3 regions of the Streptococcus sp. OMI870 genome follow, and region 3 is predicted to be linked to each of the others. Evidence: predicted binding sites of a transcription regulator. Region 3 holds the regulator's gene; each other region holds the start of a gene.
What was found. Region 3 encodes Rex, which represses fermentation and respiration genes when NADH is low (regulators of the CRP and FNR family bind a similar motif). Its sites were predicted from a motif close to TTGTGAANTANTTCACAA; they were not measured.

Region 1 (10,808 bases), on a different contig from region 3:
ATGGCTTTCTCTACAAGCAAATCCGCAATATGGTGGGAACTTTGTTGAAGATCGGAAATGATCGGATGCCGATAGAGCAGATCGATCTGATTTTAGAAAAAAAGGACCGCAATCTAGCAGGTCCTACAGCAGCGCCAAATGGCTTATATTTAAAGGAGATACGTTATGAGTAATGAATTGATTCTCGCAATTTCAGGAAATGATATTTTTAGTGGGGGAGGTCTTCACGCAGACCTTGCTACCTATACGACTAACAAACAGCATGGCTTTGTAGCGGTGACTTGTTTGACAGCCATGACTGAGCATGGTTTTGAAGTGATTCCAGTGGATCCAACGACCTTTACTCAGCAGCTCAACTCTCTCAAAGATGTTCCTTTCTCTGCTATTAAACTCGGTCTTTTGCCAAATGTTGAAGTGGCAGACTTAGCCTTGGACTATGTCAAAGCCCATGCGGAAATCCCAGTGGTGCTAGACCCTGTCTTGGTCTGTAAGGAAAGCCACGATGTGGAAGTGTCAGCCCTTCGAGACGAATTGATCAAGTTCTTCCCTTATGTGACCATCATTACGCCAAACTTACCAGAAGCTGAGATCTTGACCCAAAGCAAGATTCAATCGCTCGACGATATGAAGGAGGCAGCGCGCAAGCTCCACGAATTAGGAGCAGCGAATGTCGTGGTCAAAGGAGGCAATCGTCTCAATAAAGAAAAGGCCATCGATGTCTTTTATGACGGACAAGATTTTACGATCTTTGAAGAGCCAGTCCTAGAAAAGAACAATACAGGAGCTGGTTGTACCTTTGCGTCTAGCATTTCCAGCCAGTTGGTGAAAGGGAAATCACCGCTTGAAGCTGTTAAAGCCTCTAAAGACTTTGTCTTCCAAGCGATTCAACATTCAGACCAGTATGGAGTATTACAATATGACATCTAATCGAACTCAACTCATTGCCCGCCTTTCCATTTTGACAGCCTTGACAGTTGTACTTGGCTACTATACCAAACTCCCAACTCCCACAGGGATTGTCACCCTGTTAGATCTTGGAGTGTATTTTACAGCCTTCTATTTTGGACGCAAGGAAGGTGCGATTGTAGGTGGTGTCGGAGCCTTCCTACTCGATCTGATTTCAGGCTATCCTCAGTGGATGTTCTTTAGCCTCCTCTTTCACGGGGGCCAAGGCTATTTTGCTGGCTTCAAGGGAAAAGCCCGTTACCTAGGCTTGCTTCTTGCGACAGTCGTCATGGTAGGCGGTTACGCACTAGCTTCTGCCCTCCTTTTAGGCAATGGCTGGGGAGCTGCTATCTCGGACATTCCAAATAACCTTGCTCAGAATTTTGTCGGAATGGCTTTAGGCTATGTGGTCTATTATGCCTTCCAAAAGAAAGGGAGCTAATTCATGGATCTGGAGCAACTGAAGAAAGATGTAAAAGAAATCCTAGCCGATGTACTAACTAAGAGTCGACTCCGTCAAGGGCAGATTCTAGTCCTAGGCTTGTCTTCAAGTGAAGTTGCAGGAGGGCAAATTGGAAAAGCTTCCAATATTGACATTGCGGAGGCCATTGTCAAAACCTTGCTGGATGAGTTAAATGCTAAAGGAATTTATCTAGCTGTACAAGGCTGCGAGCATCTCAATCGGGCCCTAGTGGTCGAGCGGGAATTAGCAGACAAGAAGGATCTAGAAATCGTCAATGTCCTTCCAAGTCTCCATGCGGGAGGAGCTGGACAACTCGCTGCTTTTAAGTATTTTAAGGATCCTGTTGAAGTGGAGTTTATCACAGCCCAAGCGGGACTAGACATCGGAGATACCTCGGTTGGGATGCATGTCAAACATGTACAAGTTCCGATTCGTCCTGTCTTGCGTGAACTAGGGGAAGCCCATGTCACAGCCCTGGCCAGTCGGCCAAAATTGATCGGTGGCGCCCGTGCTCTATACCAAGACGATCCTATTCGGAAATCCTAATTTAAACTAGCTTTTAGGGGCTAGTTTTTTTGGATGAAAAGAGAGGCAAACACGTTTTAAAACTTGCTTTTTCAAAGTTTTGTGGTAAAATTATAAGGAATGACTATATTATTTTAAGGAGAGACAGAATGTCTGTATCATTTGAAAACAAAGAAACTAACCACGGTGTGTTGACTTTCACCATCAGCCAAGAGCAAATCAAACCTGCTTTGGACCGTGTGTTTGAATCAGTTAAGAAAACTTTGAACGTACCTGGATTCCGTAAAGGTCATATTCCACGTCCAATCTTCAACCAACGTTTTGGTGAAGAAGCTCTTTACCAAGATGCTTTGAACGATCTTCTTCCAGCAGCATACGAAGCAGCTGTTAAAGAAGCTGGAATCGAAGTTGTAGCACAACCAACTTTTGATGTTGTTTCTATGGAAAAAGGCCAAGACTGGACGTTGACAGCCACTGTTGTAACAAAACCTGAAGTAAAATTAGGTGCTTACAAAGATCTTGAAGTATCAGTAGAAGTTTCTAAAGAAGTAACAGATGCTGATGTGGATGCTCGTATCGAACGCGAACGCAACAACTTGGCTGAATTGGTTGTTAAAGAAGGTGCTGCTGCAGAAGGCGACACAGTTGTGATCGACTTCGTAGGTTCTATCGATGGTGTTGAATTTGACGGTGGTAAAGGTGAGAACTTCTCACTTGGACTTGGTTCAGGTCAATTCATCCCAGGTTTCGAAGACCAATTGGTTGGACACTCTGCTGGTGAAACAGTTGACGTGATCGTAACCTTCCCAGAAGACTACCAAGCGGCTGACCTTGCAGGTAAAGAAGCGAAATTCGTGACAACAATCCACGAAGTGAAAGCAAAAGAAGTACCAGCTCTTGACGATGAATTGGCAAAAGATATCGATGAAGAAGTTGAAACTCTTGCTGAATTAAAAGAAAAATACCGCAAAGAATTGGCAGAAGCTAAAGAAGAAGCATACAACGATGCAGTAGAAGCAGCAGCGATCGATCTTGCAGTTGAAAATGCTGAAATCGTTGAACTTCCAGAAGAAATGATCCACGAAGAAGTACACCGTTCAATCAACGAATTCCTTGGAAATATGCAACGTCAAGGAATCTCACCTGACATGTACTTCCAAATCACTGGAACAACTCAAGATGATCTTCACAAACAATACGAAGCAGAAGCTGAAAGCCGCACGAAGACAAACCTTGTGGTTGAAGCAGTAGCCAAAGCAGAAGGCTTTGAAGCAACTGAAGAAGAAATCAACGCTGAAATCGAACAATTGGCAGCAGATTACAACATGCCAGTTGAACAAGTTCGCAACCTTCTTTCACCAGAAATGTTGAAACATGACATTACAGTGAAGAAAGCAGTGAACGTGATCACAAGCACAGCAAAAGTAAAATAATTTAGAATAAAAAGAAGAGTCGTGAGACTCTTCTTTTTCTGATTTCATGGAGAATCCTGGAATTTTCCTTTGACGAAAGGGGAAATTTATCGTACAATAGAGTGTAACGATAAAATTTGTGATAGATTTGGCTGCTAGAAGTTTTCAATCTATCATTTAGGATGGGATGAGGTTTGAGACCGGATCCTTCTCCATTTAGGAAATGAAACATAAGGAGATTTACCCTTGGAATTAGAAGTATTTGCTGGACAAGAAAAAAGTGAACTTTCTATGATTGAAGTGGCGCGTGCGATTTTGGAATTGCGCGGACGTGACCATGAAATGTACTTTAGCGATCTTGTAAATGAAATTCAAAATTACCTTGAAAAATCAAATAGCGAGATCCGTGAAGCTCTTCCATTGTTCTACACTGAATTGAATGTGGATGGAAGCTTTATCCCACTTGGGGATAACAAATGGGGTCTTCGTTCTTGGTATGCGATCGATGAAGTCGACGAAGAAATCATCGCCCTTGAAGAAACGGATGAAGATGAAGCTCCTAAGAAACGCAAGAAAAAACGGGTTAACGCCTTCATGGATGGAGATGACGATGCGATCGATTACAACGATGATGATCCAGAAGACGAAGAAGTTTACGAAGCAGATCCGGCTCTTTCATACGATGAAGAAAATCCAGATGATGAAAAGAGTGAAGTCGAAGCTTACGATGCTGAAATCAATGAAATCGTACCAGATGATTTGGGCGAAGAAGTTGAATTGAGCGAAGAAGACGACGAAGAAGAGGATCCTGAAGAAGAGGAAGAATAAATCATACGAAACAAGGAAATTGTTCCTTGTTTTTTTATTGAAGACGAAGTTTTCCCAGAAACTTTCCTTAGGTGAGTACGGACGTCAGCGAACTTCTACGAAGTTCCATGACTAATTATTGAGCCTTAAGTCTCAATAATTCCGAGTGCCTGAAGCTATGAAGTTTCAGGCGCTTTTCTCACGGCGGAAAGTTTCAGAATATCCTTTGATTTTTCAAAAGTAGAGGATGGTTTGCAAGTAATTTATTGACTTATATGTCAATAAAAATAGTTTATCTATCTTTTGAAAAAAACCAATTGTTCCTTGTTTCTTTTTGTTTGCATTGAAAAAGGTGGTAAAATAGAGTATGATGAACGTGTAAGTATTCCCAAATAGGAGGTGTTCCAAATGGACTTTCGTTTAGATGACAGTTTAGTAGATGTCGGCATTGACACGGTTGTGGTCGGCATAGCTAAACATGTGGATCCTCAAGCTGTTTTACCTGTCGCTTTTCTGGAAAAAAAGCAAGCAATGGAAGAATGGGCGCTCCAGTGTCAGCTGGAAGAAGTCTCAGACTCAGCGGTTGTTACAGGCTATACAGATTTGTTGCAAAAGGTAGGGCGCAGTACCAAGAAAAATCCGCCAACGATTCTTGCCCTTATCCGAAACATCCAACATCGAGGTTCTCTGCCTCAGATCAATAGCATCATTGACATTTATAATGTTGAATGTCTGAGATCTTATCTCGCTATTGGAGGACACGATCTGGATAAGATTGAAGGTCCGATTGAATTTACAATCAGTCAAAGAGAAGATCTCTTCTTCCCCATCCTTTCTAGCGAAAAGCATGTGGCATCGACAGATCCCGTCTATAGAGATCAAAAAGGAGTTTTGGCTTGGTTGGATGTGCGTGATAGCGACCTTTATAAATTTGAGGAGACAACAAAAAACGCCCTCTTTGTCATCCAAGGAAACCAAGAGACCTCAGTAGAGATGCGCATAGAAGCTCTGGAACGAATCCACAAGGATCTTGCTTCCTGTATGCCGGATCTTCAATTTGAGAAATTTCTCGTCACACAAAATGGCGTGGAGCCAGTCTCTTAAGTATATGAAAATTATTTTCATGAAAGTTTCAGTTTGACAAAGAAGAGCATTTGCGGTAAGATACTGTTCGGGCACCTCATTTTGAGGTCGGAGCTCCCTAATGATTAGGGGGCTATTTTTGTTTTTCCGAAAAGGGGATGGCCTCTACCATATTAGAAGAAGAGGAAAGCATATGTCAACAAAATATATTTTTGTCACTGGTGGTGTCGTATCATCCATCGGAAAAGGGATTGTCGCAGCGAGTCTCGGTCGCCTGCTTAAGAATCGTGGATTGAAAGTGACCATTCAAAAATTTGACCCGTATATCAATATCGACCCAGGGACGATGAGTCCTTACCAACACGGGGAAGTCTTTGTCACAGACGATGGTGCAGAGACAGACTTAGACCTTGGCCACTATGAACGCTTCATCGATATCAATCTGAATAAGTACTCAAATGTGACAACAGGGAAAATTTATAGTGAAGTCCTTCGAAAAGAACGTCGTGGAGAATACTTGGGAGCGACTGTTCAGGTCATTCCCCATATTACTGATGCCTTGAAAGAAAAGATCAAACGAGCAGCGACAACGACGGATTCAGATGTTATCATCACAGAAGTCGGGGGAACCGTTGGAGACATTGAGTCTCTACCTTTCCTTGAAGCCCTTCGCCAAATGAAGGCAGATGTTGGGGCTGAAAATGTCATGTACATCCACACGACTCTTCTTCCTTACTTGAAGGCTGCTGGTGAAATGAAAACCAAGCCGACCCAACACTCAGTGAAAGAATTACGTGGTCTTGGGATTCAACCAAATATGTTGGTCATCCGTACAGAAAAACCAGCTGGTCAAGGGATTAAGAACAAGCTGGCCCAATTCTGTGACGTTGCCCCAGAAGCTGTCATCGAGTCTCTTGATGTGGAACACTTGTACCAAATTCCATTGAACTTGCAGGCTCAAAATATGGACCAAATCGTTTGTGACCATTTGAAACTAGATGTTCCTGCAGCGGATATGACAGAATGGTCTGCTATGGTCAATAAGGTCATGAACCTCAAGAAGGAGGTCAAGATTTCCTTGGTTGGGAAATACGTAGAATTAAAAGATGCCTACATTTCTGTTGTTGAGGCCTTGAAGCACTCTGGTTTTGCCAATGATGCCGAAGTGAAGATTGATTGGGTCAATGCCAATGACGTCACAGCTGATAATGTGGCAGAACTCCTTGGAGATGCTGATGGAATCATCGTCCCAGGCGGTTTTGGTCAACGGGGAACGGAAGGAAAAATTCAAGCTATCAAGTATGCGCGTGAACAGGATGTGCCAATGTTAGGGGTCTGTCTCGGTATGCAGTTGACCTGTATCGAGTTTGCCCGTCATGTCTTAGGCTTGGAGGGGGCTAATTCATCTGAATTGGATCCAGAAACCAAGTACCCGATTATCGATATCATGCGGGACCAAATCAATGTGGAAGACATGGGAGGAACCCTTCGTTTAGGACTCTACCCATCGAAGCTCAAGCGAGGATCGAAAGCAGCAGCAGCCTATGACCATCAAGAAGTAGTGCAACGCCGCCATCGTCACCGCTATGAGTTTAACAATGCCTTCCGAGAGCAGTTCGAAGAAGCAGGTTTTGTCTTCTCAGGCGTTTCACCAGACAACCGTTTGGTCGAAATTGTTGAAATACCAGACAACAAATTCTTTGTCGCTTGCCAATACCACCCAGAATTGTCAAGTCGACCAAACCGCCCAGAAGGACTTTACACAGCCTTTATCACAGCGGCCGTTGAAAATCACGATAGCAAATAAAAATCAAGGGAGTAGGTCCCTCGACCTGCTCCCTTTTTCTGAGAAAATGACAAACTTTGAAAAAAGTTTGAAAAAAATCTTGACAAAAAAGTAGATGATTGATATACTAGTAAGGTACTCAATCGCGGGGATGGCGGAATTGGCAGACGCGCAGGACTAAGGATCCTGTGACCGCTTTAGGTCGTGAGGGTTCAAGTCCCTCTCTCCGCATCGGATAATTAAGACAGCTTCGGCTGTCTTTTTTGTTTTTCAAAACTTTATGATAGAATAGGTGTGAGATGAGGTGTGAACATGAAGAAGAACTATCTGGTTTTGATCGATGGGCTCCTAGCGCTCGTAGGAAGTGCCATTAATTTTTTTGCTCCAGTCATGATTTTGGCCATGGGGCTTGCTGCTCATGAAGATTTCGGAAGTGCCTTGATGGCTTTAATTAGCTGGAACTTCTTTGTCTGTATTCTAGCCATCGCTTCTAGGTGGCTCCTAAAAAATGAAAAGAGGATTCATAAGTGGATTCCCAATCTCTTTCTGGTAGCGGGTCTCATTCTTTTACTTGCGAATCTCCTTATTTTGTCCTGGAGCTTTCCGTATCTTGAAAGTCCCTTAATGTGGCTATTTGGAAACATCTTTGGGAAAGTTCATGAATTTACTTATTTCTTCTATTCTCAATGGGTCGCAGGAGGATTCCTAGTGATTTCCGGGATTGCATTTTTAGTTTCATTAAAAAATTTTAAAGCAGAGGATTAAAAAGAGGGAGCTTGGGCTCCCTTCTTTTGCGTTTCTATGGGCTGTAGAAGTCTTGGGAAAGTAAGCATTCCTCCTCATTTATCATAAGAAAGCGCATAAAGCTACAGGAAAAGCTAGCATTTTCAATGAAAAAGTGATAAAATAAACAATGTAAGTGGAATCAACCCCACAAAAATTTATAGGAGGCCTATCCAAATGGCAATCGTTTCAGCAGAAAAATTTGTCCAAGCAGCTCGTGACAATGGTTATGCAGTTGGTGGATTTAACACAAACAACCTTGAGTGGACTCAAGCTATCTTGCGTGCAGCAGAAGCTAAGAAAGCTCCAGTACTTATCCAAACTTCTATGGGTGCTGCTAAATACATGGGTGGTTACAAAGTTGCTCGCAACATGATCGCTAACCTTGTAGAATCAATGGGTATCACTGTACCAGTTGCTATTCACCTTGACCATGGTCACTACGACGATGCTCTTGAATGTATCGAAGCTGGTTACACTTCAATCATGTTTGACGGTTCACACCTTCCAGTTGAAGAAAACCTTAAATTGGCAAAAGAAGTGGTAGAAAAAGCTCACGCTAAAGGTATCTCAGTAGAAGCTGAAGTTGGTACTATCGGTGGTGAAGAAGACGGTATCATCGGTGATGGTGAATTGGCACCAATCGACGATGCTAAAGCAATGGTTGCTACAGGAATCGACTTCTTGGCTGCAGGTATCGGTAACATCCACGGTCCTTACCCAGCAAACTGGAAAGGTCTTGACCTTGATCACTTGAAGAAATTGACTGAAGCTGTACCAGGATTCCCAATCGTATTGCACGGTGGATCAGGTATCCCTGATGATCAAATCCAAGCAGCGATCAAACTTGGTGTTGCGAAAGTTAACGTGAACACTGAATGCCAAATCGCATTTGCAAATGCAACTCGTGAATTCGTACGTGAATACGATGCAAACGAAGCAGAATACGATAAGAAGAAACTCTTCGACCCACGTAAATTCTTGAAACCAGGTTTCGATGCTATTACAGTAGCTGTTGAAGAACGTATCGACGTATTCGGTTCAGAAGGTAAAGCTTAATTTAGCTGAACAAAACAAAGTAGAAGCCTGCCCCTAAGGGCAGGTTTTTTTGTGTCTTAAGGAAACTATTTAACAGAATTTCTGATTAAAAGTTTCATTTTAAGAGAGAAATCTCTAATTTCATAATCTATAAGCAAACGCTTGCATTCCTATTTTTATTAGATTATAATAGGTTGGTATAAAGCCTTCTGTAATAATATTGAGAAAGTGTAGAAAGTAAGGTTTTAGAATTTTTGTAGTCAAAAATACAATGTTGCTTCTTACGATAGGGAGATAGATATGGCAATGATAGAAGTGCAACATCTTCGGAAAAATTTTGTGAAGACAGTTAAGGAGCCGGGGTTAAAGGGAGCCTTGCGCTCCTTTATTCATCCTGAAAAGCAGACCTTTGAAGCGGTCAAGGATTTAACTTTTGAAGTTCCAAAAGGGCAGATTTTAGGATTTATCGGGGCAAATGGTGCTGGGAAGTCAACCACCATCAAAATGCTGACAGGAATTTTGAAGCCCACATCTGGCTTTTGTCGGATTAACGGCAAGATTCCCCAGGATAATCGTCAAGATTATGTCAAGGATATTGGAGTCGTTTTCGGACAACGCACCCAGCTATGGTGGGATTTGGCTCTGCAAGAGACCTACACGGTTTTGAAAGAGATCTATGATGTACCGGACTCGCTTTTCCATAAGCGCATGGACTTTTTGAATGAAGTTTTGGATTTGAAGGAATTTATCAAGGATCCTGTGCGGACTCTTTCACTGGGTCAACGGATGCGGGCGGATATTGCGGCTTCCTTGCTTCACAATCCCAAAGTTCTCTTTTTAGATGAGCCGACTATTGGTTTGGATGTGTCGGTCAAGGACAACATTCGACGTGCTATCACCCAGATCAATCAGGAGGAAGAGACAACTATTCTCTTGACCACTCACGACTTGAGCGATATTGAGCAACTCTGTGATCGGATTTTTATGATTGATAAGGGGCAAGAGATTTTTGATGGGACGGTTAGCCAGCTCAAGGAAACCTTTGGCAAGATGAAGACTCTCTCCTTCGAGCTGACGCCAGGTCAAAATCATCTAGTCTCTCATTATGAGGGCTTGCCTGATATGTCCATTGATAGACAAGGAAATACTCTCAATATTGAATTCGATAGCTCCCGCTACCAGTCGGCCGATATTATCAAGCAAACCTTATCTGATTTTGAAGTCCGTGATTTGAAGATGGTAGATACAGATATTGAAGATATTATCCGTCGCTTCTATCGAAAGGAGCTCTAAGATGGTCAAATTGTGGCGACGTTATAAACCCTTTATCAATGCAGGGATTCAGGAGTTGATTAGCTATCGAGTCAACTTTCTACTTTATCGGATTGGCGATGTCATGGGTGCTTTTGTGGCCTTTTATCTATGGAAGGCTGTCTTTGATTCCTCCCAGGAGCCTTTGATTCAGGGCTTCAGTATGGCGGATATCACCCTCTACATCATCATGAGTTTTGTGACCAATCTTCTGACTAGGTCGGATTCTTCCTTTATGATTGGTGATGAGGTAAAGGATGGTTCCATTATCATGCGCTTGTTGCGACCAGTGCATTTTGCGGCCTCTTACCTTTTCACCGAACTTGGCTCCAAGTGGTTGATTTTTATCTCTGTTGGACTGCCATTTTTAAGTGTCATTGTTTTGATGAAAATCTTGTCTGGGCAAGGTATTGTAGAAGTGCTAGGATTAACTGTCCTTTATCTCTTTAGCTTAACTCTGGCTTATCTGATTAACTTTTTCTTTAATATCTGCTTTGGATTTTCAGCCTTTGTATTTAAAAATTTATGGGGTTCCAATCTACTCAAGACTTCAATAGTGGCCTTTATGTCTGGCAGTTTGATTCCCTTGACGTTTTTTCCAAAGGTGGTTTCAGATATTCTCTCCTTATTGCCATTTTCATCCTTAATTTACACT
Region 2 (10,808 bases), on a different contig from region 3:
ACATGAATATATCGGCCAAGATAAGGTCAAGGACCAGCTGAAAATCTTTATTGAGGCGGCTAAGCTTCGGGATGAAGCGCTGGACCATGTCCTTCTTTTTGGCCCTCCAGGACTGGGGAAAACCACCATGGCTTTTGTCATTGCCAATGAACTGGGTGTTAATCTCAAGCAGACTTCCGGTCCTGTCATTGAAAAGGCTGGTGATTTGGTAGCTATCCTCAATGATCTAGAGCCGGGCGATGTCCTCTTTATCGATGAGATCCACCGTTTGCCTATGTCCGTCGAAGAAGTGCTTTACAGTGCCATGGAAGATTTTTACATCGATATCATGATTGGTGCTGGCGAGACCAGCCGGAGTGTTCATCTAGATCTTCCTCCCTTCACTCTGATTGGGGCGACGACTCGAGCTGGTATGCTGTCCAATCCCTTACGTGCTCGCTTTGGGATTACCGGACACATGGAATACTATGAGCAAGATGATCTGACAGAGATTGTCGAGCGGACCGCCGAGATCTTTGAGATGGAGATTACCCACGAGGCTGCCGAAGAGCTTTCTCTTCGTAGTCGGGGGACTCCTCGGATTGCCAACCGTTTGCTCAAACGAGTGCGCGATTTTGCCCAGATTATGGGCGATGGCTTGATTGACGATACCATTACAGACAAGGCCCTCTCTATGCTGGATGTAGACCATGAAGGTCTGGACTATGTCGATCAAAAGATCCTGCGTACCATGATTGAAATGTACGGCGGTGGCCCGGTTGGCCTTGGGACCCTATCGGTCAATATTGCTGAAGAGAGGGAAACTGTTGAGGACATGTATGAGCCTTACCTAATTCAGAAAGGCTTTATCATGCGGACCCGGACAGGGCGCGTGGCAACCCGCAAGGCTTATGAACACCTGGGTTACCCCTACAATGGAGACTAGAAGAAGATGCTGACAGAAGAAGCAATCGTAGAACAAATCCAAGCGGATCCGGAGATGATGAAAGTCTTGGCTATTATTCGGGATCTCAACCTGGCAGACGCTTGGTTAGCAGCAGGTGCGGTGCGCAATTTCATCTGGAACCAGCTTTCTGGCAGACTAGGGTTTGACGCGACAACAGATCTGGATCTGGTTTTTTATGACCCTGCGATCAGCTATGAGGAGACTTTGCAGATCGAGCAGGGATTAAAGAAGACCTATCCCCAGTACGCTTGGGAAGTGAAGAATCAAGTCTACATGCACCAGCATAGTCCAGGGACGGCTCCTTATCGCAGTGCTTGTGACGCGGTTTCTAAATACCCCGAGCAGTGTACGGCCCTTGCGGTTCGCTTGAGGAAAGATGGTCAGCTAGAGCTCTTTCTCCCCTATGGGACAAGGGATATCGAAGACTTCATCGTTGAGCCGACTCCACATTTTTTAGCCAGTTCAGAGCGTTTGGCGGTTTATACGGAACGCATGAAAAAGAAAAATTGGCAGAGGAAATGGCCTCAATTAGAGGTTCGTTTTCCAAAATAGAGAAAAAGATCAGATTTGAAAAAGGAATCTGATTTTTCTTTAAAATGATAGAGCCCCTTTGTCATTTTTCTGTCACATTTTTGTTATAATAGTAATAGTATGCTGGTTTTCCATAGTGGAAAGCGAAGGGCTCATGTAGATTTGGTAGTCTGAACAAGGAGTTAGGTGGTGTCATGAAAAAAATCGTCTTTGTCTGCTTAGGAAATATTTGTCGGAGCCCCATGGCAGAGTTCGTCATGAAGGACTTGACCGATCAGTATGAGATTGAAAGTCGGGCCACCTCTAGTTGGGAACATGGCAATCCCATCCATCGGGGGACCCAGAAAATCTTTCAACAATACCAAGTCCCTTATGATCCAGCTAAGACTTCCTTACAGATCAAGGAAGAGGATTTTTATGCCTTTGATGTGATCCTAGGGATGGACGAAAACAATGTGGCAGATCTAAAACAAATGGCTCCTGCAGGGACAGAGCATAAGATCCATCTTTTTGCTGCTGAAAGTGTGCCGGATCCATGGTATACCGGTGATTTTGAGGAAACCTATCGCAGGGTTCTGGCCGGCTGTGAGGCTTGGTTAGATCGGCTAGCAACTTCTTAAGAGTTTGATATGTGAGAGAATACAGAATATGAAAGAATTTTTGGAGACTTACAAGGTCTATCTAACAAGAAAAAATTTAGAAATAGCAGCATTGGTCGTGATTGTTTTATCCGCTTTGCTAGTCTTCTTTTCAGCTATTCCAGGTCAGGGTACTTTGACTCTGGACAAGGGGGCTATCCGCTACAAGGGAAGTTTAGTTCGTGGCAAGATGAATGGCAAGGGAACGGTCACTTTCAAAAATGGGGATACCTATACGGGCAACCTCGTCAACGGCTCTTTTAGTGGTTATGGCAAGTTCAAGTCTAAGGATGGCTGGACCTATGAAGGACAGTTTGTCAATGGTCAGCCCGAGGGCAAAGGCACCTTAACCACAGAAGCCAACGTCGTATACAAAGGAACATTCAAGCAGGGGATTTATCAGAATGCGCATTAAATGGTTTTCACTCGTCCGTGTCACTGGACTCTTATTGGTATTGCTCTACCATTTCTTCCAGAAAGCCTTCCCAGGAGGCTTTATTGGGGTAGATATTTTCTTCACCTTTTCAGGATTTTTAATTACTGCTCTCTTGATCGATGAATTTGCGCGCAAGCAGGAGATCGACTACCTAGCTTTCTTAAAACGGCGCTTTTATCGAATCGTACCGCCACTTGTTTTCATGGTCTTGGTTGTGATGCCTTTTACCTTTATGGTTCAACGGGACTACGTTGCTGGTATTGGGACTCAGATTGCAGCGGTCTTTGGTTTTGTGACCAATTTCTTTGAGATGGCAACCGGTGGTAGTTACGAAAGTAACTTTATTCCTCACCTCTTCCTTCATACTTGGAGTTTGGCTCTAGAGGTGCATTACTATGTGCTGTGGGCGCTCCTAGCATGGTTCTTGGCTAAGCGGTCTAAGACGGTTGGGAAATACCGAGGCATGCTCTTCTTAGCATCCAGTGGGCTCTTTCTCTTCACCTTCTTGTCCATGTTCATCCGTGCCTTTTTGACAGCCAATTTCTCCACGATTTATTTCTCTAGTTTTACCCATATCTTCCCCTTCTTTGCGGGATCGTGTTTAGCAACGGTGACAGGGATTTCTAATGTCAGTCCAAACTTTACAAAACTCGTACAGTCTTGGAGTACGAAAAAGACGCTAGCGGTCTTGATTGGCAGTTTTGCCTTCTTGTTCCTGCTCAGTCTTTTCTTGCCATTTGATAGCTTATGGACCTATCTATTTGGCTTTTTAGTAGCGACCATTGCGGCTTGCGCCATGATTCTTTCGGCCCGCATTCTCCATGAGAAGACGCCAGATAAAAAAGAACCCGCCATCCTCAATTTCTTGGCAGATACCAGTTATGGTGTCTATCTTTTCCACTGGCCTTTCTTTATTATCTTCTCCCAACAGTTGGGAAATGTGGTAGGAGCTATTGCGACGACAATTGTCTCCTTGATTCTAACAGCTCTTTCTTTCTATATTTTGGAGCCAACCATTGCAGGTAAAGAGCCTCATGTCTTTGGCATGAAGATGGACCTCAGTTTTTTAACCAAGCCAATCTTTTACCTGATGATTCCCTTGACCCTGTTGATGATTGGGATTTCTGCCTTTGCACCAACAGTGGGAGCCTTTGACGAAAGCTTAGTTATCAGTGGCCTCAATCAAGCAGACAATAAAATGCAGGTCACACGGACACAAGTGGAAAATGCTACGGCGACAGATTACAACGTCTCAAATGGGGTGACCATGATTGGTGATTCAGTTAACTTGAGAGCGCAGGATTACCTATTAAAAGCAATTCCAGGCATCCAGATCGATGCGGTGGTGAGCCGTCAGTTGGAAAATGGAATGAAGGTCTTTGAGACTGATATTTCCAATAAGGTCTTATTGAAAAATGTCGTCATTGCCCTAGGAACTAATACTGTTAGCAATTACAAAGAGTTGCTGGATCAGTATGTTGAAAAACTTCCAAAAGGTCGTCGCTTGATTCTTGTGACACCATATGATGGTCGTTATGCCAACGACGAGTCTAGCGAATCGGTCCAAACTCGTCTCTATGAGTTGGAATTAGCCAAGAAGTATGATTTTATTACCATTGCAGATTGGTACCAAGTAGCTGTTGAAAATCCAAACATTTGGGTGGGAACAGACTCTGTTCACTTCAATATGGAAACCAATGGTGGCGAACTCTATGCCCAAACCGTCAAGGAAGCCCTTGATAAAGCGGAAAAAGGTCCAGTTAAGAAATAGAAAGACTTTTTTGAAATTGCAATAAAACAAATGCTAACAAAAGAGAACAAAAGCAACTTTTTACTTGTAAAGAGCTGCTTTTTTTAGTAAGATTAAGAAAACGCTTACAAAAACAGGTTGAAAATTTTACTTTGTGAAGAAAAAATTTTTTTAATATTTTTTTCACAATGTGATCAGAAAAGTCCTGTAATTGCGTTTAATTTGATAAAAAATTCACAAACAACAAAAAATTCTTTGTGAAAGTTGCCTGGAAGTGTTTACAAAAATCTTAAAATAGAGTACAATGATATTGTGAAATAATTAACAAATCGAAATTTCTTACACTATTCTTGAAAGTTTCTGAAAACAAGAAAAAGTTCCGGAAAAGGATAAGGGTTTCAAACATTGGAGGAAAGCATCAAATGGCTGATAAAAAAACTCTCTCACCTGAAGAAAAGAAACTCGCTGCTGAAAAACACGTAGACGAGTTGGTGCAAAAAGCGCTTGTAGCGCTTGAAGAAATGCGCAAATTGGATCAGGAACAAGTAGACTACATCGTTGCAAAAGCATCTGTAGCGGCTCTTGACGCACACGGTGAGCTTGCTCTTCATGCCTATGAAGAAACTGGTCGTGGAGTCTTTGAAGACAAGGCGACTAAGAACTTGTTCGCTTGTGAGCACGTTGTAAACAACATGCGTCACACCAAGACAGTTGGTGTCATTCAAGAAGATGACGTCACTGGTTTGACCCTTATTGCTGAGCCAGTCGGTGTTGTCTGCGGGATCACACCTACAACCAACCCTACTTCAACAGCAATCTTTAAAGCTTTGATTTCCTTGAAGACACGGAACCCAATCGTCTTTGCTTTCCACCCATCTGCTCAAGAATCATCTGCTCATGCGGCACAAATCGTCCGCGATGCAGCAATTGCAGCTGGAGCACCTGAGAATTGTGTGCAATGGATTACGCAACCATCTATGGAAGCAACCAGTGCCCTTATGAACCACGAAGGGATTGCGACTATCCTTGCAACAGGTGGGAATGCCATGGTTAAAGCGGCATACTCATGTGGGAAGCCAGCTCTTGGGGTAGGTGCCGGAAACGTTCCTGCCTATGTTGAAAAATCAGCTAATATCCGCCAAGCTGCACACGATATCGTCATGTCTAAATCATTTGACAATGGTATGGTCTGTGCGTCTGAACAAGCGGTCATCATCGATAAAGAAATCTACGATGAGTTTGTTGAAGAATTCAAATCTTACCACACTTACTTTGTTAACAAAAAAGAAAAAGCCCTTCTTGAAGAGTTCTGCTTCGGCGTAAAAGCCAACAGCAAGAACTGTGCGGGTGCTAAATTGAATGCGGACATCGTTGGGAAACCAGCAGCATGGATCGCAGAACAAGCTGGCTTCTCAGTTCCAGAAGGAACCAATATCCTTGCGGCAGAATGTAAAGAAGTTGGTGAAAAAGAGCCTTTGACTCGTGAAAAATTGTCACCAGTCATCGCTGTCTTAAAATCTGAAAGCCGTGAAGACGGAATTAACAAAGCTCGCCAAATGGTTGAATTCAACGGTCTTGGTCACTCAGCTGCCATCCATACAGCTGACGAAGAATTGACCAAAGAATTTGGTAAAGCAGTTAAAGCCATTCGTGTGATCTGCAACTCTCCTTCGACTTTCGGTGGTATCGGGGATGTTTACAATGCCTTCTTGCCATCATTGACACTTGGATGTGGTTCTTACGGACGCAACTCTGTTGGGGACAACGTTAGTGCCATCAACCTCTTGAATATCAAAAAAGTCGGACGCCGGAGAAATAACATGCAATGGATGAAACTACCTTCAAAAACATACTTTGAACGTGATTCAATTGAATACCTACAAAAATGTCGTGACGTTGAACGTGTCATGATCGTTACAGACCACGCTATGGTAGAGCTTGGTTTCCTTGATCGCATCATCGAACAGCTTGACCTTCGTCGCAACAAGGTGGTTTACCAAATCTTTGCAGACGTAGAACCAGATCCAGATATCACAACCGTTGAACGTGGTACAGAGATCATGCGTGCCTTCAAACCAGATACTATCGTCGCTCTCGGTGGTGGCTCTCCAATGGATGCGGCCAAAGTAATGTGGCTCTTCTACGAACAACCAGAAGTGGACTTCCGTGACTTGGTTCAAAAATTCATGGATATCCGTAAACGTGCCTTCAAGTTCCCATTGCTTGGTAAGAAGACCAAATTCATTGCCATCCCAACAACATCTGGTACAGGATCTGAAGTAACACCATTTGCCGTTATCTCTGATAAAGCAAACAACCGTAAATACCCAATCGCAGACTACTCATTGACGCCAACCGTTGCCATTGTAGATCCTGCCTTGGTATTGACTGTTCCAGGATCTGTTGCAGCGGACACTGGTATGGACGTTTTGACGCACGCAACAGAAGCTTATGTATCTCAAATGGCAAGTGATTACACTGATGGTCTTGCTCTTCAAGCCATCAAACTTGTCTTCGAAAACTTGGAAAGCTCAGTGAAGAACGCGGACTTTCATTCACGCGAAAAGATGCACAATGCGTCAACCATCGCAGGTATGGCCTTCGCCAATGCCTTCCTCGGTATTTCTCACTCAATGGCCCACAAGATTGGTGCGCAATTCCACACCATTCACGGACGCACCAATGCGATCTTGCTTCCATACGTTATCCGTTACAACGGTACACGTCCGGCTAAGACAGCGACATGGCCTAAGTACAATTACTACCGTGCAGATGAGAAATATCAAGACATCGCTCGTATGCTTGGCCTTCCATGCTCTACACCAGAAGAAGCAGTTGAAGCTTACGCAAAAGCTGTTTACGAACTCGGTGAGCACGTAGGAATCCAAATGAACTTTAAAGCACAAGGAATCGATGAAAAAGAATGGAAGAAACATTCTCGCGAATTGGCCTTCCTTGCTTACGAAGATCAATGTTCACCAGCTAACCCACGTCTTCCAATGGTAGACCATATGCAAGAAATCATCGAAGATGCATACTATGGTTACAAAGAACGTCCAGGACGTCGTAAATAAGGTGCTAGAGAACAACTGATGTTTATCAGCTATCCCTCGCTCAAAAGAGCGGGGGATTTTTGATGGCCTTTTCAAGTTTCAATAGAAGAAAGGGAGCAGAGGGCTTGCTCGTCTTTTTTGCTTTTTAGGTCTCAGAATCGCTTTTTCGTGAAAAATTAGATTTTTTTCCGAAATTGTGTTATTTTTATAGCATTTCAAGCTAATTTATGTTACCCTATAGTGTGTGAATCTGCTTGTGCTGAAGGGCTAGGATAGCTTTTCAGTTATAGGCAAAAAAATAAAACGAAAGAAATCAGGAAAGGAGGCCATCTCAAATGGAGTTAGAAGGTGAAGTGCAAGATCAGGCACAGAAAATTATTGAAATGCCCCAAAGAGATCGGGCAACGTCCGCTTCAGAAAATCATCCATCATCTGCTTCGGTGGTCTCCATGTATGGGCAGGAAAGGCCAAGTATTCCGAGTCTCCATCAGCAACTAGCAGGCGCGTCTGGGACCCAGACCATTCAATTGCGGGAGGAATTGGTGCTGGCAGTCGCACAGAGTGCTTTAGCGCAAGCAACTGTGTTTGAGACTGAGCTCAAGGGCAAGCTGGAAGAGGCCAAGGAAGCAGTTTTCTCTAAGGTCACCGAGGTGTCTCAAATAGCCCACGGGATGGCCCAATTTTTAACAGACGCAGAAGTGGAGCAACTATTAGGAGAGTTCTCTATGGATGCTTGTTGGGACCAAGCGGTAGAGGCGGAAAACCTTGCCCAAGCAAAGGCCTACTCGACACGTTTGTCAGATTTGGCAGGCCAGCTAGAGGCTGCATCCGCTCAATTAGTCGACTTGGACAAGGGACAAGCCGTGGCTATTGATTTTTCATAAGTAGGAGAAAAAGATGTTAGAGATCCTGGGAGAGGATAGAGAACGAATTGAGGAGCTCCATCGAGAGATTAAAAAGGAGCAAGAGCGAATTGCAATTCGGAGTTTGATTGCTACGCAAAAAGCCTTGATGATGTTGGAAGGGATGAGTTTGCAGGTAACTTTGAGCGGGCAATCAGAAAAGATGCGCTCTTTTGCTACAACAACCCTAGTTAGTGATTTGAAAGATGGATTTACAGGAGGAGCAGCGGACGCGGCAGAAGCAGCACTGAAATCAGTGAAGAAGCCCATTCTATTGAGTCCGATTAAAGGAGGTATGTGATGTACCATTCAGGAAATAGTGAATTAGAACAACTAGAAGATCGACATCACCGCTTCAACCAGAAGATCAGTGAGCTGGAGTGGGATTATGCGGATATGCGCATGGATGTTCGGCAACATACAGAAAATTTAGTAGACTGGCTGAGTGCTCTGCATTTTCAAGCCCCCAGTGCGGAGGCCCAAAGTGGCTTGGAGCGCTTGTTCGCCTTGCAAGAAGAGTTTGAGGCAGAACTCAAGCGCTATGAAGAGCGCTTAGAGGAAGAGCGAGAACGCGAGCAGCAAGAGTATTACAGACAGCGCCAACGATTAGAACAAGGTGATTAAAACATTCCTCTGGTAGAGATAAGGGGAATGTTTTATTTTGTTCAAAAAACTTTTAAAAATGTTCTCACGAAGTGTTGCAAGCGCTTCCTTTATATGTTATAATATTCACAAAGTAAAACTACAATAAAATGGTTTGATAAAACCAACAAAAAAGGAGTCGCTTATGAAAGCAGCAACCTATGTATCCGCAGGAAATCTACAGTTGATCGATCAACCAAAACCAGTCATCAAGAAACCGACTGATGCGATTGTACGTTTGGTCAAAACGACCATTTGTGGAACAGACCTCCATATTTTGGGAGGAGATGTTCCAGCTTGTAAAGAAGGAACGATTCTTGGTCACGAAGGAATTGGGATAGTCGAAGAAGTCGGTGATGCGGTTACGAACTTTAAGGTGGGGGACAAGGTTATCATCTCTTGTGTGACAACTTGTAACACGTGCTACTACTGTAAACGTGGCTTACCATCTCACTGTGAAGACGGTGGTTGGATTCTCGGTCACTTGATCAATGGTACCCAAGCAGAGTATGTGCATATCCCTCACGCAGACGGTAGTCTCTATCATGCACCTGCCTCTGTTGATGATGAAGCCCTTGTTATGCTCTCAGACATTCTTCCAACTTCCTATGAAATTGGGGTTCTCCCATCTCATGTGAAACCTGGGGACAACGTTTGTATCGTTGGTGCAGGGCCAATCGGTTTAGCAGCTCTCTTAACCGTACAATTCTTCTCACCAGCTACGATTATCATGGTGGACTTGTCTGAATCTCGTCTGGAAGCTTCTAAGAAGTTTGGGGCTACCCATACCATTTGTTCAAGTGATATTGATGAAATCAAGACCTTTATCAATGAAGTGACCGATGGTCGTGGTGTTGACATCTCGATGGAATGTGTGGGCTATCCAGCTACCTTCGATGTCTGCCAAAATATTATCTCTGTCGGCGGTCATATTGCCAACGTCGGAGTGCATGGGAAGCCAGTTAGCTTCAATCTTGATGACCTTTGGATTAAGAACATCACGCTCAACACTGGTTTGGTTAATGCCAATACAACTGAGATGCTTCTTAATGTATTGAAGTCAGGTAAGATTGATGCGACGAAGTTGGTGACTCACCACTTTAAACTTTCAGAGGCGGAGAAGGCATACGAAATCTTCAAACATGCTGGAGAAAACAATGCCTTGAAAGTCATTATCGATAATGACATTAGTCAATGAAGTGTTAGCTAATTTTTGTTCATAGTTTTTTTAGTAGGGCCAGAGATATTCTGGTCCTATTTTCAGTTCCAGCTAACCGATTTCTCCTTGCAAAAAAATTTCTTTGTCTTATAATATAAGTGTAGAAAACGATTATATGGATAGAAAGGTGTGAACTTATGAAGGGCTTTCGTTACCATCGTGAATTCTGGTTGGACTTTCATTTCTGGATCTTGGTCTTGCTTTTAGCGGCTGTAGCTTTGACGATGCGGGCTCCGCTTTCGGTAGTTAGCCTCGCTTATCTTGCTTTTGTTGGGATTTTGATTTTGTTGCAGGTCTTTCAACCGCCTGTATCGACACGGAAGTACACGGAAGGTAGCTACCATTTCAATTGGACCTTCTATCGGGATATCAGACTCTATATCGATCTCTTTTTATTAGCAGGTCTCTTGGCAGGCCCAATTGCGTCATCGGATATGGCCTATTGGATCTTGCTTGGAGCTGTCGTTGGCTCTATCGGCTTTGTATTTGTCGTAAAGGAAAAAGCGGCTCAAAAGATGGTTTAGTGAATTGTCACCATGTCGATCTCTGAAACTAGTTTCAGAGATCTTTTTATTTTTCCCAAAATGCGAAACTATAATCCAATTGCAAGAATAATGTTGTAAGCGCTTTAAAAATGGATTATAATCAATTTACAAGTACTCGAGTTGCCTTATTATCAAAGGAGAAGGAG
Region 3 (10,808 bases):
TTGATTTGTTAATGGCAAGGTTTTTACCAACAAGATCAAGACGAGTTTCACCTGGTTTTTGAGGAGCACCTGCAGTAATTACAACAAGATCAGCGTCTGCACAGTCAGCGTACTCAGCCGCATAGATCTTCTTAGGTGAAGTAAAGGCAAGGGCGTGGCTAAGGTCAAGCGCATCTCCAACAGCTTTTTCGTGCAATTGAGGAATTTCAATAATTCCAAGCTCTTGTGCAATTCCTTGGTTGACAAGTGCAAATGCGTAAGATGAACCTACAGCACCGTCACCGACAAGGATAACTTTTTTGTGTTGTTTAGTCAAAGTCATGAGTCTAAACGTCTCCTTCTTATTTTTTTGAGATAGATTCTCATACGATTTCATTCTACCACTTTTGCCAGTCTTTGTCATCTGATATAGTGGCAATCCTTTATGTAAACGTTTTTACTCTTGTGTTCGTTAGAAGAAAAAAAGGCTAAAATGTGTTATAATAGTATGGTGAATTAAGTAAAGAGAGGCATTTTTTGAATGCAGGATAATAATCTAATTGATGTTAATTTAACATCAGAAATGAAGACGAGTTTTATTGATTATGCCATGAGCGTAATCGTGGCTCGTGCGCTCCCTGATGTTCGTGATGGCCTGAAACCCGTTCACCGTCGTATTTTATACGGAATGAATGAATTGGGTGTCACTCCTGACAAACCACATAAAAAATCAGCCCGTATTACAGGGGATGTTATGGGTAAATACCACCCACACGGAGATTCCTCTATTTATGAAGCCATGGTTCGGATGGCGCAATGGTGGAGCTATCGCTATATGCTAGTGGACGGCCATGGGAACTTTGGTTCTATGGACGGAGATGGGGCCGCTGCACAACGGTATACAGAAGCCCGTATGAGCAAGATCGCACTTGAGATGTTGCGGGATATCAATAAGAATACAGTTGATTTTGCAGATAACTATGATTCCAGTGAACGGGAGCCCTTGGTGCTACCAGCACGCTTCCCTAACCTTCTTGTAAATGGCGCTACAGGAATTGCTGTAGGGATGGCTACTAATATTCCTCCTCATAATCTCGGTGAAACGATAGATGCCGTCAAATTGATGATGGATAATCCTGAAGTGACCACTCGTGAACTCATGGAAGTGCTGCCTGGTCCAGATTTTCCAACTGGAGCCTTGGTCATGGGAAGATCAGGTATTCATAAGGCCTATGAAACAGGGAAAGGCTCAATTGTTCTTCGCTCTCGTACGGAAATCGAGGAAACGAAGAGTGGCCGTGAACGCATTGTCGTAACGGAATTTCCATATATGGTCAATAAGACCAAGGTCCATGAACATATCGTGCGCTTGGTGCAAGAAAAACGGATTGAAGGGATTACTGCTGTACGAGATGAATCCAACCGTGAAGGGGTTCGTTTTGTCATCGAGGTACGTCGGGATGCCTCTGCCAACGTTATTTTGAACAATCTTTTCAAGATGACGCAAATGCAGACCAACTTTGGTTTCAATATGTTGGCCATCCAAAATGGTGTTCCAAAAATTCTTTCTCTTCGCCAGATTTTGAGTTCTTATATTGAGCACCAAAAAGAAGTAGTGACTCGTCGGACCATCTTTGATAAAGAGAAGGCGGAAGCTCGTGCGCATATCTTGGAAGGTCTCTTAATCGCTCTTGATCACATCGATGAAGTTATCCGGATTATCCGCAATAGTCAGACTGACGCGGAAGCCCAAGCTGAATTGATGTCTAAATTCAAACTCTCTGAACGCCAAAGCCAGGCTATTTTGGATATGCGTCTTCGTCGTTTGACTGGTTTGGAACGCGACAAGATCCAAAGCGAATACGATGATTTGGTTGCCTTGATTGCTGATTTGACGGATATTTTAGCAAAACCAGAGCGTGTGGCTGCAATCATCAAGGAAGAATTGGAAGAAGTCAAACGCAAGTTTGGTGATCCTCGTCGCACAGAATTGATGGTTGGAGAAGTTCTTTCTCTTGAAGATGAGGACTTGATTGAAGAAACAGACGTCTTGATTACCCTGTCCAACAAAGGGTACATTAAACGCTTGGATCAAGCTGAATTTACTGCTCAAAAACGTGGTGGTCGTGGGGTTCAAGGTACAGGAGTCAAGGATGATGACTTTGTTCGTGAATTAGTTTCTACAAGCACCCATGATCACTTGCTCTTCTTTACTAATAAAGGGCGTGTCTATCGTCTAAAAGGCTATGAGATTCCCGAATATGGTCGAACAGCCAAGGGTCTACCGATTGTTAACCTGTTGAAATTGGACGATGGAGAGTCCATACAAACCATTATCAATGTTGAGCAAGACCGAAGTGATGAAGCCTATCTCTTCTTTACGACTCGACAAGGTTTGGTGAAACGGACCAATGTAGCAGAATTTTCTAATATCCGTCAAAATGGGTTGAAAGCCTTGAACCTACGAGACGAGGATGAATTGATCAACGTCTTCCTTACAGACGGAAATACAGACGTTATTATTGGTACCAAGTATGGTTATTCTGTCCGCTTTAACGAATCTGTTGTACGTAATATGGGACGCTCTGCCACAGGGGTACGTGGGGTTAATCTCCGCGAAGGTGACAAGGTTGTTGGTGCAAGTGTCGTCACCGATCAGGATGAAGTATTGATTATTACCGAAAAAGGTTATGGAAAACGCACCATAGCGAGCGAATACCCAACTAAAGGCCGTGGCGGTAAAGGAATCAAGACAGCCAATATTACAGAGAAAAATGGTGCATTAGCTGGTCTTTTAACTGTTAAAGGAGATGAAGACCTGATGATCATTACTGATACTGGGGTCATGATCCGGACGGGTGTAGCCAACATTTCTCAGACAGGTCGTTCCACTCAGGGAGTGAAAGTGATGCGACTTGATCAGGATGCTAAAATTGTGACCTTTACAACGGTGCAACCTGATGAAAAGGATGAAGAAGTAGTGGAAGAAAACGAATAGATAAGGGGACAGCATGTCACGCAAAAGAAAAAAGAAAAAGAGTTTACGTAATACTCTTATCAATATCGTTGCAACACTCTTGATTATTCTCTCACTTCTCTTGATTTTCAATGCTCCGATCCGAAATATGATCATGGTATGGCATACCAACCAATACCAGGTTAGCAAGGTCGACAAAAAGACCATTGATAAGAATAAAGAAGTGAAGACGAGCTTTGATTTCCAAGATGTTGAGTCGCTCTCAACGGAAGCTGTTATCAATGCCCAATGGCAGGCTCAACAGCTTCCTGTAATCGGGGGGATTTCGATTCCTGAATTGAATATGAACCTTCCAATTTTTAAAGGACTGGAAAATGTCGCGCTCTACTATGGAGCGGGTACCATGAAGGAAACTCAAGTCATGGGACAAGGGAATTACTCTCTCGCTAGTCACCACGTATTTGGCTTAACTGGAGCAAATGCCATGTTGTTTTCACCGTTAGAGAAAGCCAAAGCTGGTATGAAGATCTACATCACAGATAAAGAAAAAATCTATACCTATGTGATTTCCTCTGTGGAGACAGTGACACCAGACCGTGTCGATGTCATTCAAGACCGTGAAGGTGTTAATGAAATTACACTGGTGACCTGTGAGGATGCGGCAGCAACTTATCGTACGATTGTAAAAGGAAATTTGGAAACTTCTGTTGACTACGACAAAGCTCCAAAAGAGATCCTGGATTCATTTAGCAAGTCCTATAATCAAATGCAACTATAAAAAAATAAAGCCCAAGGCAGTAATGCCTGGGCTTTATGTATATGGCTAGAACTTTGTGAAGGAAGAAGCATTCTTGTAAAATTGTAAGAGATTGGTAATATAATGTAAGGAAGTTGTCATAATATAGAGGGAATTACAGTATATAATAGGATTAGAAAGAGTATGATAAGGAGGTAGAGTAGTGACGAAAGAGCGAATTTATCATCTCTTGCATCATTTCTACAATCTCTTAGTAAATGATTTTCCGCGAAACGGATTAATTACGAAAGGCATCTACGAAGTAGAGCAAGTCTACCAAGCACTAGAGGCGATTCCTCAGAGTCAGGAGTACTTGATTCGATGTGAAATTCAACAATTTTTGAAGGAGTTAGAACAAGTTCAAACGGGTTACCAGATTCGTTTCAATAAGGATGAAGTCTTAGTGTTAGACAATTTGAAACAAGAAATCGCTTGTAAATAATGAAAAGTCGTCATTTTCTCATTTTATTACGAATTAATAGGTGAGGAGGAAATTATGTACGACATTTCATTTATTGAACCATCTTTACTTCCCAGAGAACGTTTGATTTCTGAAGGTGTGGAGAAGTTGAGTCATCAGGAATTGCTATCTATTCTCTTACGGACTGGCAATAAACAACAGAGTGTTTACGAGATTGCACAAGGTCTTTTAAGTTCAGTCACTAGTTTAAAGGAATTGGGGCAATTGACTTTGGAAGAACTCCAAGAAATCTCTGGAATTGGTCGTGTTAAGGCCATCGAACTTCAGGCTGTTTTTGAGTTTGGTCGGAGGATTCATAAAGATGAATTAATGAGTTCTGAACAAATCATGAGCAGTCAAAAACTGGCCCATAAAATTCAACAAGAAATCGGCCATAAGAAGCAGGAGCACCTGGTTGCCCTCTATCTGAATACACAGAATGAAATTATTCATCAACAGACCATTTTTATTGGAACGGTAAATCGGAGTATTGCAGAACCACGAGAAATCCTACATTATGCACTGAAACACATGGCAACCTCCATTATCTTAGCGCATAACCATCCGTCTGGTGCTGTATTTCCCAGCAAGAATGATGATGAAGTAACGCATCGCGTTCTAGAGGCCTGTGAGTTGATGGGCTTAACCTTATTGGATCACTTAATTGTATCCGAAGATGACTATTATAGTTATCGAGAAGAGACGGATTATTTAGTTTAAAAAGGGTTGGAACTAGCTGTTCCAACCCTTTAGTTGTTATTGTTTTAATGCTGATCTTTATTCTTCATTTTTACGCATGAAATAAAGAAGTGTCTGTAATTCACTAGTAAGGTCGACATATTGAACGACGACGTCTTTAGGAACTGTCAAATGTACTGGTGAAAAGCTTAGAATGCCTTTGATACCAGCTTCTACCAAGAGGTTTGCAACTTCTTGAGCCTTGACACTTGGAACCGTTAGGATAGCTGTTTTAATCCCTTCTTGTTTGAGTTTTTCTTTAATGGTTGAAATACCAAAAATAGGAATACCATCTTTACTCTTAGTATTAATCAATTCATGATCATCTAAATCAAATGCCATGACAATTTTCATTTTATTGCGCTCATGGAAACGATAGTTGAGGAGGGCACTCCCCATATTTCCGATCCCAATGATAGCAACATTGGTAATCGCATTGTCATTCAAAAGATCTGCAAAGAAGTTCATTAGTTTTTTTACGTCGTAACCAAATCCCCGTCTTCCCAATTCCCCGAAATAGGAAAAATCTCGGCGAACGGTAGCAGAGTCAATCCCTATCGCATCAGCAATTTGTTTGGAATTGGCGCGCTCAATTTTTTCAGAATTAAACCGTTTAAAAATCCGGTAGTAGAGCGATAAGCGTCTTGCTGTTGCACGTGGAATTGGAGTATTTTTATCATGTTTCACAATATCACAACCTTTCCCTCTTATTGTATAGAAAGATTGTGAAAAAATCAACTATCTACAATGATTTTTCAAAAATATTTTTATGGAAAGAAAAAAGCTGATGGCGGTGGAGAGGTCCATCAGCATCAGCTTAGTTTTCAGCTTGTTCTATCTTTTTCAAAAAAGCGTAAAGACCATCGACACGTCCAGTATAGGGGAGGGAATCTCCCTTGTATGTAATCGATACGATCTTATAATTGTCTGGTAAGGTTACACAGCCCGAAAAAGCTAGAATGCAGGCTGCAAGGTTGGAGTAGGTAATGGTCCGTTCCACTTGATAAGCATCGATATAAGTTAGGGTTACCATATTAGGCCTCAGTTTTGTTAAAAATTTCTCTCTCTACGAGACTATCCATTAAGAAATAGAATTTTTGTTGAATGATATCATTCTCTGGATTTTTAAAGATATTAACCAGGCGAAGTCCAGACTTGTCTGTAATATTGATTTTAAATCCAGTCAGATCTTTGTTGAAGATGATTTTTAACAAGAAACCTTCCCCGCTGTTTGGAACAGCTTCAAGCAAACGATTTAACTCGTAATTACCAACTTTTGTGACTGCAAAGGTATTGTCACGAAGGGTATATTTCTTAACGTTGGGATGTAGACTATAGGTATATTTGCAGTCTTTCAATGAGACACTTGTTTCAAATGCCATATAATTCTCCTATGATAAAATTTCTTTTAGTTTTGCGAGGAAGTCTTGAACCTCCTCTAAAGTATTGAGTTCTGAAAAACTAATTCGAAGGGATTCTTTTAAGCGTGAACTATCTTTTCCGTAAAGGGCCTCAAGAACATGGCTGGGTTGCACGGTACCAGCAGTACAAGCAGAACCAGTGGATACGGAAATACCAGCTAAATCCAGTCTCATCAGTAAGACATCATTTTGCACCCCTGGAAAACCAAGGTTCCATACGAAGGGAAGATGATGATCACTCGCATTTAAGTAGTAGTTGTAATCAGCTAACCCATTGAGCAATTCCTGACCTAGTTTTTGAACCTGGTGGAAATTTTCTTCTTGATGAAGGGTAGCTTCTTGGAGAGCTGTCGCCATTCCAGCAACGGAAATAAGATTTTCGGTACTAGCTCTCATCTTGCTTTCTTGATCCCCACCATGTAAGAGGTTGTCAAAATCAGGGATAGAAGCATAAAGAAAGCCAACTCCCTTGGGACCATGGAATTTATGAGCAGAAGCACTGAGAAAATCGATTCCAAACTCTTCAGGATAGACAGGAAGCTTTCCGATTGCTTGGACAGCATCGACATGAAAGGCAGCTGGATGATCTTCTAACAGTTCTCCAATTTGCTTAATTGGCAAGAGATCCCCAGTTTCGTTATTGGCAAACATGGTAGAGACGAGAATGGTATCTGGTCTAAGTGCTGCTTTGATATCACTTGCTTGAATACGCCCTTCTCTTGGTTGAACGATCGTGACTTCAAATCCGAAACGATCCACAAGGTATTCAATGGGTTCTAAAACAGCATGGTGTTCCAAAGCGGTCGTAATGATGTGTTTGCCATCTGCCTGGTGTTTCAAGCAATAGCCTTTAATAACAGTATTATTGCTTTCTGATCCCCCAGAAGTAAAGAAAATACGATTTGGAAGGGTATGGAGAGACTGAGCAATTTGCTCACGAGACTCTCGGAGGAGCTTACTAGCCATTCGTCCATGAGCATGAAGACTGGATGGATTTCCAAATGTGGAAGCCATCGTTTCCGTCATCTTGGAGATAACTTCTGGAAGCAGGGGGGTTGTTGCGGCATTATCAAAATATATCACATTCAGACCTTATTTCTTATGGTAGGCAAATAGAGGACTAACAGGTTTTCTTTCTTGAATGCGAACAATAGCTTCAGCGATTAGTTCGCTAGCTGTCAGATAGTTAATGTTTTTAGGAGTTGGTCCATTTGGAGCAACAGAATCCGTTACCAAGATTTCCTTGATTGGAGCTTGGTCTAGTAGTTCAAGAGCGCCTTTTACAAACAAGCCATGACTTGAAACAGCATAAATCTCAGTAGCGCCTTCGCGTTCAACGATTTTCGCAGCTTCTGAGAAAGTTTTCCCAGTATTGAGGATATCGTCAATCAAGATGGCTTTTTTATCTTTGACATCTCCGATGATATAGCCATAATCACGATTAGCATCATCTTGTTCATAATCAATAATCGCGATTGGAGCATCAAGATATTCAGCCAAACTACGAGCACGTTTAACTCCAGAGTTTTTAGGACTCACGACTACGACATCTGGACCTGTCAGGCCTTTGTTAATGTAGTGCTCTGCAAAGAGTGGAATGGTAAAGAGGTTATCCACGGCAATATCAAAGAAACCTTGAACTTGCACTGCATGGAGATCTAGTGTTACGACGCGATCTACCCCAGCTTTGACCAACATGTTTGCAACGAGTTTAGCTGTAATTGGTTCGCGAGGAGCAGCAGTTCGGTCTTGACGAGCATAACCAAAATAAGGCATGACCACATTGACAGTATTCGCACTAGCCCGCTGGCAAGCATCGACCATGATTAACAGTTCCATCAAGTGATTGTTGACAGGGAAACTGGTTGATTGGATGATATAAATATCATATCCACGAACACTCTCTTCAATATTGACTTGGATTTCCCCATCTGAGAACTGACGGGATGAAATTTTCCCAAGTGGAACCCCAGCATGATCCGCGATTTTTTGCGCAATCTCTGGGTTTGAATTGAGAGAGAAGAGTTTCATATTTTTTTTATCTGACATGTGATTCTAACCTCATTTAGATTTTTAATCTTAGCACTATTTTAGCAAAAATTTGCGATAATTTCAGCTATTTTACAATCTTTCCGCTAATCTAGCTATTTTATTTTTTGCAGCCTTGTAGACGATTCCATGGTCTGAAATGAACTGATGAAAATTTTCTTCCTGTTCAGCAGTTTCCACCTCAATTTCCAACTCATAGTCTTCAGTGTCTAGATATAGACTGTGGTCGAGTGCCACCAAGCCTGCAGCTGTTTCTTTTTCGAATCGTTCTGTTGTCAGGCTTCCCCAGACAACAAGTTGTTCAACTGGGATTCCTTTTGACTCCAAGAGGTTTTTGATTTCTCCATCAGGAAACTCTTTATTCTGAAGGATGGCTTTGGTTTCTTCTTGACTTAGATTTTGATTGTATTCAAAATGGCCAACTGTTTCTGGGACTTTGAGAGTCAATTCCGCCTGATTGGTGAAGGTACGAACCCGTAAGGCCATTTTTTCTTGGCGGATGAGCTGGTCTGGTGTGTCGATATAGTGGTTGGTTTGGACAACCAATTCTGTATCTGTAAAAAGTGGAAGGAGGGATTGGTATTCGTCCTTGTCTAGCAAGGTTTTGTATTCAATTTCTAAATGATTCATTTTATAGTCCTTTGCTTTTTTTCGAAAGCGATTCATGATATAATAAGAGATGTGTTTATTGTATACAAAAATGGTTCAGATTACAAGGTGGTAGGATGGCAATTGATTGGGAAAACTTCTTAGACCCTTATATCCAAGCAGTTGGGGAATTAAAAATCAAACTGCGTGGGATTCGTAAACAATATCGTAAGCAACAAAAGCATTCTCCAATTGAGTTTGTCACTGGCCGTGTCAAACCGATCGAGAGCATCCGAGAAAAGATGATCCGAAGAAATATCTCTGAAGAAAATCTGGCGCAGGATATGCAGGATATTGCAGGTCTTCGCATCATGGTCCAGTTCGTAGACGATGTCGAAGAGATTCTAGAAGTTTTGAGACAACGGCAGGACATGCGCGTGGTCCAAGAGAGAGATTACATTCGCCACAAGAAATCAAGTGGTTACCGGAGTTACCACGTTGTGGTAGAGTATCCGGTCGATACCATTGATGGTAATGAGACAATCTTAGCAGAGATTCAAATTCGGACCTTGTCCATGAATTTTTGGGCAACGATTGAACACTCGCTCAATTATAAATATAAAGGAGACTTTCCAGACGAGATCAAAAAACGCTTAGAGACGACTGCAAACCTGGCCTATCTCTTGGATGAAGAGATGGGAGCGATTCGGGATGCGATTCAGGAGGCTCAAGCCCTGTTTGATCCACTTCATCGTAAGTTAAATGATGGCGTTGGAAATAGTGATGACACAGATGAAGACTACAGGTAAAAAAGTATCCATTATTCGCAATCGCAAGCGTCAAAGCGAAGAGGTTTTTCAGCAATTGCGCTACAAACTTCGGAAAAATAATTTTATTTTGACGGAAAAGCATCCGGATATTGTGATTTCCATTGGTGGAGATGGGATGTTGCTATCGGCTTTTCACAAGTATGAACACCAGTTGGATCGGGTTCGCTTTATTGGCGTCCATACTGGACACTTAGGATTCTATACGGATTACTTGGATAGTGAGATCGATAAGCTAGTTGAGAATTTAAAGTATGATACCGGGGCTAAAGTTTCCTACCCTATTTTGAATGTCAAGTTAACGTTCGACAATGGTGAAACCCGTACCATGAGAGCCTTGAACGAAGCAACGATTAAGAGAAGCGACCGGACCATGGTTGCTGATCTCACGATTAATGGAGTGGATTTTGAGCGCTTCAGAGGAGACGGAATTACCGTTTCGACTCCCACAGGAAGTACGGCTTATAATAAATCCTTGGGAGGAGCCGTTCTTCACCCAACCATTGAGGCATTGCAGATTGCAGAGATTGCCAGTCTCAACAATCGTGTCTATCGGACTTTGGGTTCTTCGGTTATTGTCCCTAAAAAGGATAAGATTGAGATTACACCGACGAGACCTGGCTTCCACATTATCTCTGTTGACAATTCAACTTATTCCTATCGAAATATAGCAAAGGTGGAGTACCAGATTGACAACCATAAGATCAATTTTGTGGCTAGTTCTAGTCATACCAGCTTCTGGAATCGGGTCAAGGATGCCTTTATCGGAGATGATCGGGAATGAGATTTGAATTCATTGTCGATGAGCATGTCAAGGTCAAGACTTTCTTGAAAAAGCACGAGGTTTCTAAGGGGCTCTTAGCCAAGATCAAGTTTCGTGGTGGCCAGATCCTTGTCAATGGTCGGCCAGAAAACGCTGTTTATTTGTTAGATATTGGCGATCACTTGATCATTGATATTCCAGCAGAAGAAA

Region 1: a site for Rex is predicted at 7,918-7,935, ahead of QM968_RS10320 (class II fructose-bisphosphate aldolase). Genes of this name have one in related genera too.
Region 2: a site for Rex is predicted at 8,974-8,991, ahead of QM968_RS09455 (zinc-dependent alcohol dehydrogenase family protein). Genes of this name have one in related genera too.

Annotation. Positions count from the first base shown of each region.
Region 1 covers NZ_JASHGM010000008.1:22,846-33,653, forward strand. The annotation lists gene truA (tRNA pseudouridine(38-40) synthase TruA) at 1-173, shown strand, start outside; gene QM968_RS10275 (bifunctional hydroxymethylpyrimidine kinase/phosphomethylpyrimidine kinase) at 166-927, shown strand; gene QM968_RS10280 (ECF transporter S component) at 917-1,387, shown strand; gene QM968_RS10285 (TIGR01440 family protein) at 1,391-1,954, shown strand; gene tig (trigger factor) at 2,083-3,366, shown strand; gene rpoE (DNA-directed RNA polymerase subunit delta) at 3,592-4,173, shown strand; gene QM968_RS10300 (B3/4 domain-containing protein) at 4,561-5,256, shown strand; gene QM968_RS10305 (CTP synthase) at 5,429-7,042, shown strand; tRNA gene QM968_RS10310 (tRNA-Leu) at 7,167-7,252, shown strand; gene QM968_RS10315 (hypothetical protein) at 7,334-7,786, shown strand; gene QM968_RS10320 (class II fructose-bisphosphate aldolase) at 7,982-8,863, shown strand; gene QM968_RS10325 (ATP-binding cassette domain-containing protein) at 9,143-10,135, shown strand; gene QM968_RS10330 (ABC transporter permease) at 10,137-10,808, shown strand, end outside.
Region 2 covers NZ_JASHGM010000006.1:76,617-87,424, reverse strand. The annotation lists gene ruvB (Holliday junction branch migration DNA helicase RuvB) at 1-925, shown strand, start outside; gene QM968_RS09495 (nucleotidyltransferase family protein) at 932-1,498, shown strand; gene QM968_RS09490 (low molecular weight protein-tyrosine-phosphatase) at 1,672-2,097, shown strand; gene QM968_RS09485 (hypothetical protein) at 2,126-2,530, shown strand; gene QM968_RS09480 (acyltransferase family protein) at 2,520-4,322, shown strand; gene adhE (bifunctional acetaldehyde-CoA/alcohol dehydrogenase) at 4,724-7,375, shown strand; gene QM968_RS09470 (hypothetical protein) at 7,690-8,238, shown strand; gene QM968_RS09465 (hypothetical protein) at 8,252-8,557, shown strand; gene QM968_RS09460 (hypothetical protein) at 8,557-8,880, shown strand; gene QM968_RS09455 (zinc-dependent alcohol dehydrogenase family protein) at 9,044-10,096, shown strand; gene QM968_RS09450 (ABC transporter permease) at 10,255-10,641, shown strand.
Region 3 covers NZ_JASHGM010000001.1:240,868-251,675, reverse strand. The annotation lists gene QM968_RS01220 (L-lactate dehydrogenase) at 1-322, opposite strand, end outside; gene gyrA (DNA gyrase subunit A) at 521-2,977, shown strand; gene QM968_RS01210 (class A sortase) at 2,991-3,734, shown strand; gene QM968_RS01205 (hypothetical protein) at 3,916-4,194, shown strand; gene radC (RadC family protein) at 4,249-4,932, shown strand; gene QM968_RS01195 (redox-sensing transcriptional repressor Rex) at 4,990-5,637, opposite strand; gene QM968_RS01190 (DUF4649 family protein) at 5,768-5,983, opposite strand; gene QM968_RS01185 (DUF1831 domain-containing protein) at 5,985-6,332, opposite strand; gene QM968_RS01180 (cysteine desulfurase family protein) at 6,342-7,454, opposite strand; gene QM968_RS01175 (ribose-phosphate diphosphokinase) at 7,464-8,420, opposite strand; gene QM968_RS01170 (CYTH domain-containing protein) at 8,493-9,050, opposite strand; gene QM968_RS01165 (GTP pyrophosphokinase family protein) at 9,146-9,817, shown strand; gene QM968_RS01160 (NAD kinase) at 9,801-10,619, shown strand; gene QM968_RS01155 (RluA family pseudouridine synthase) at 10,616-10,808, shown strand, end outside.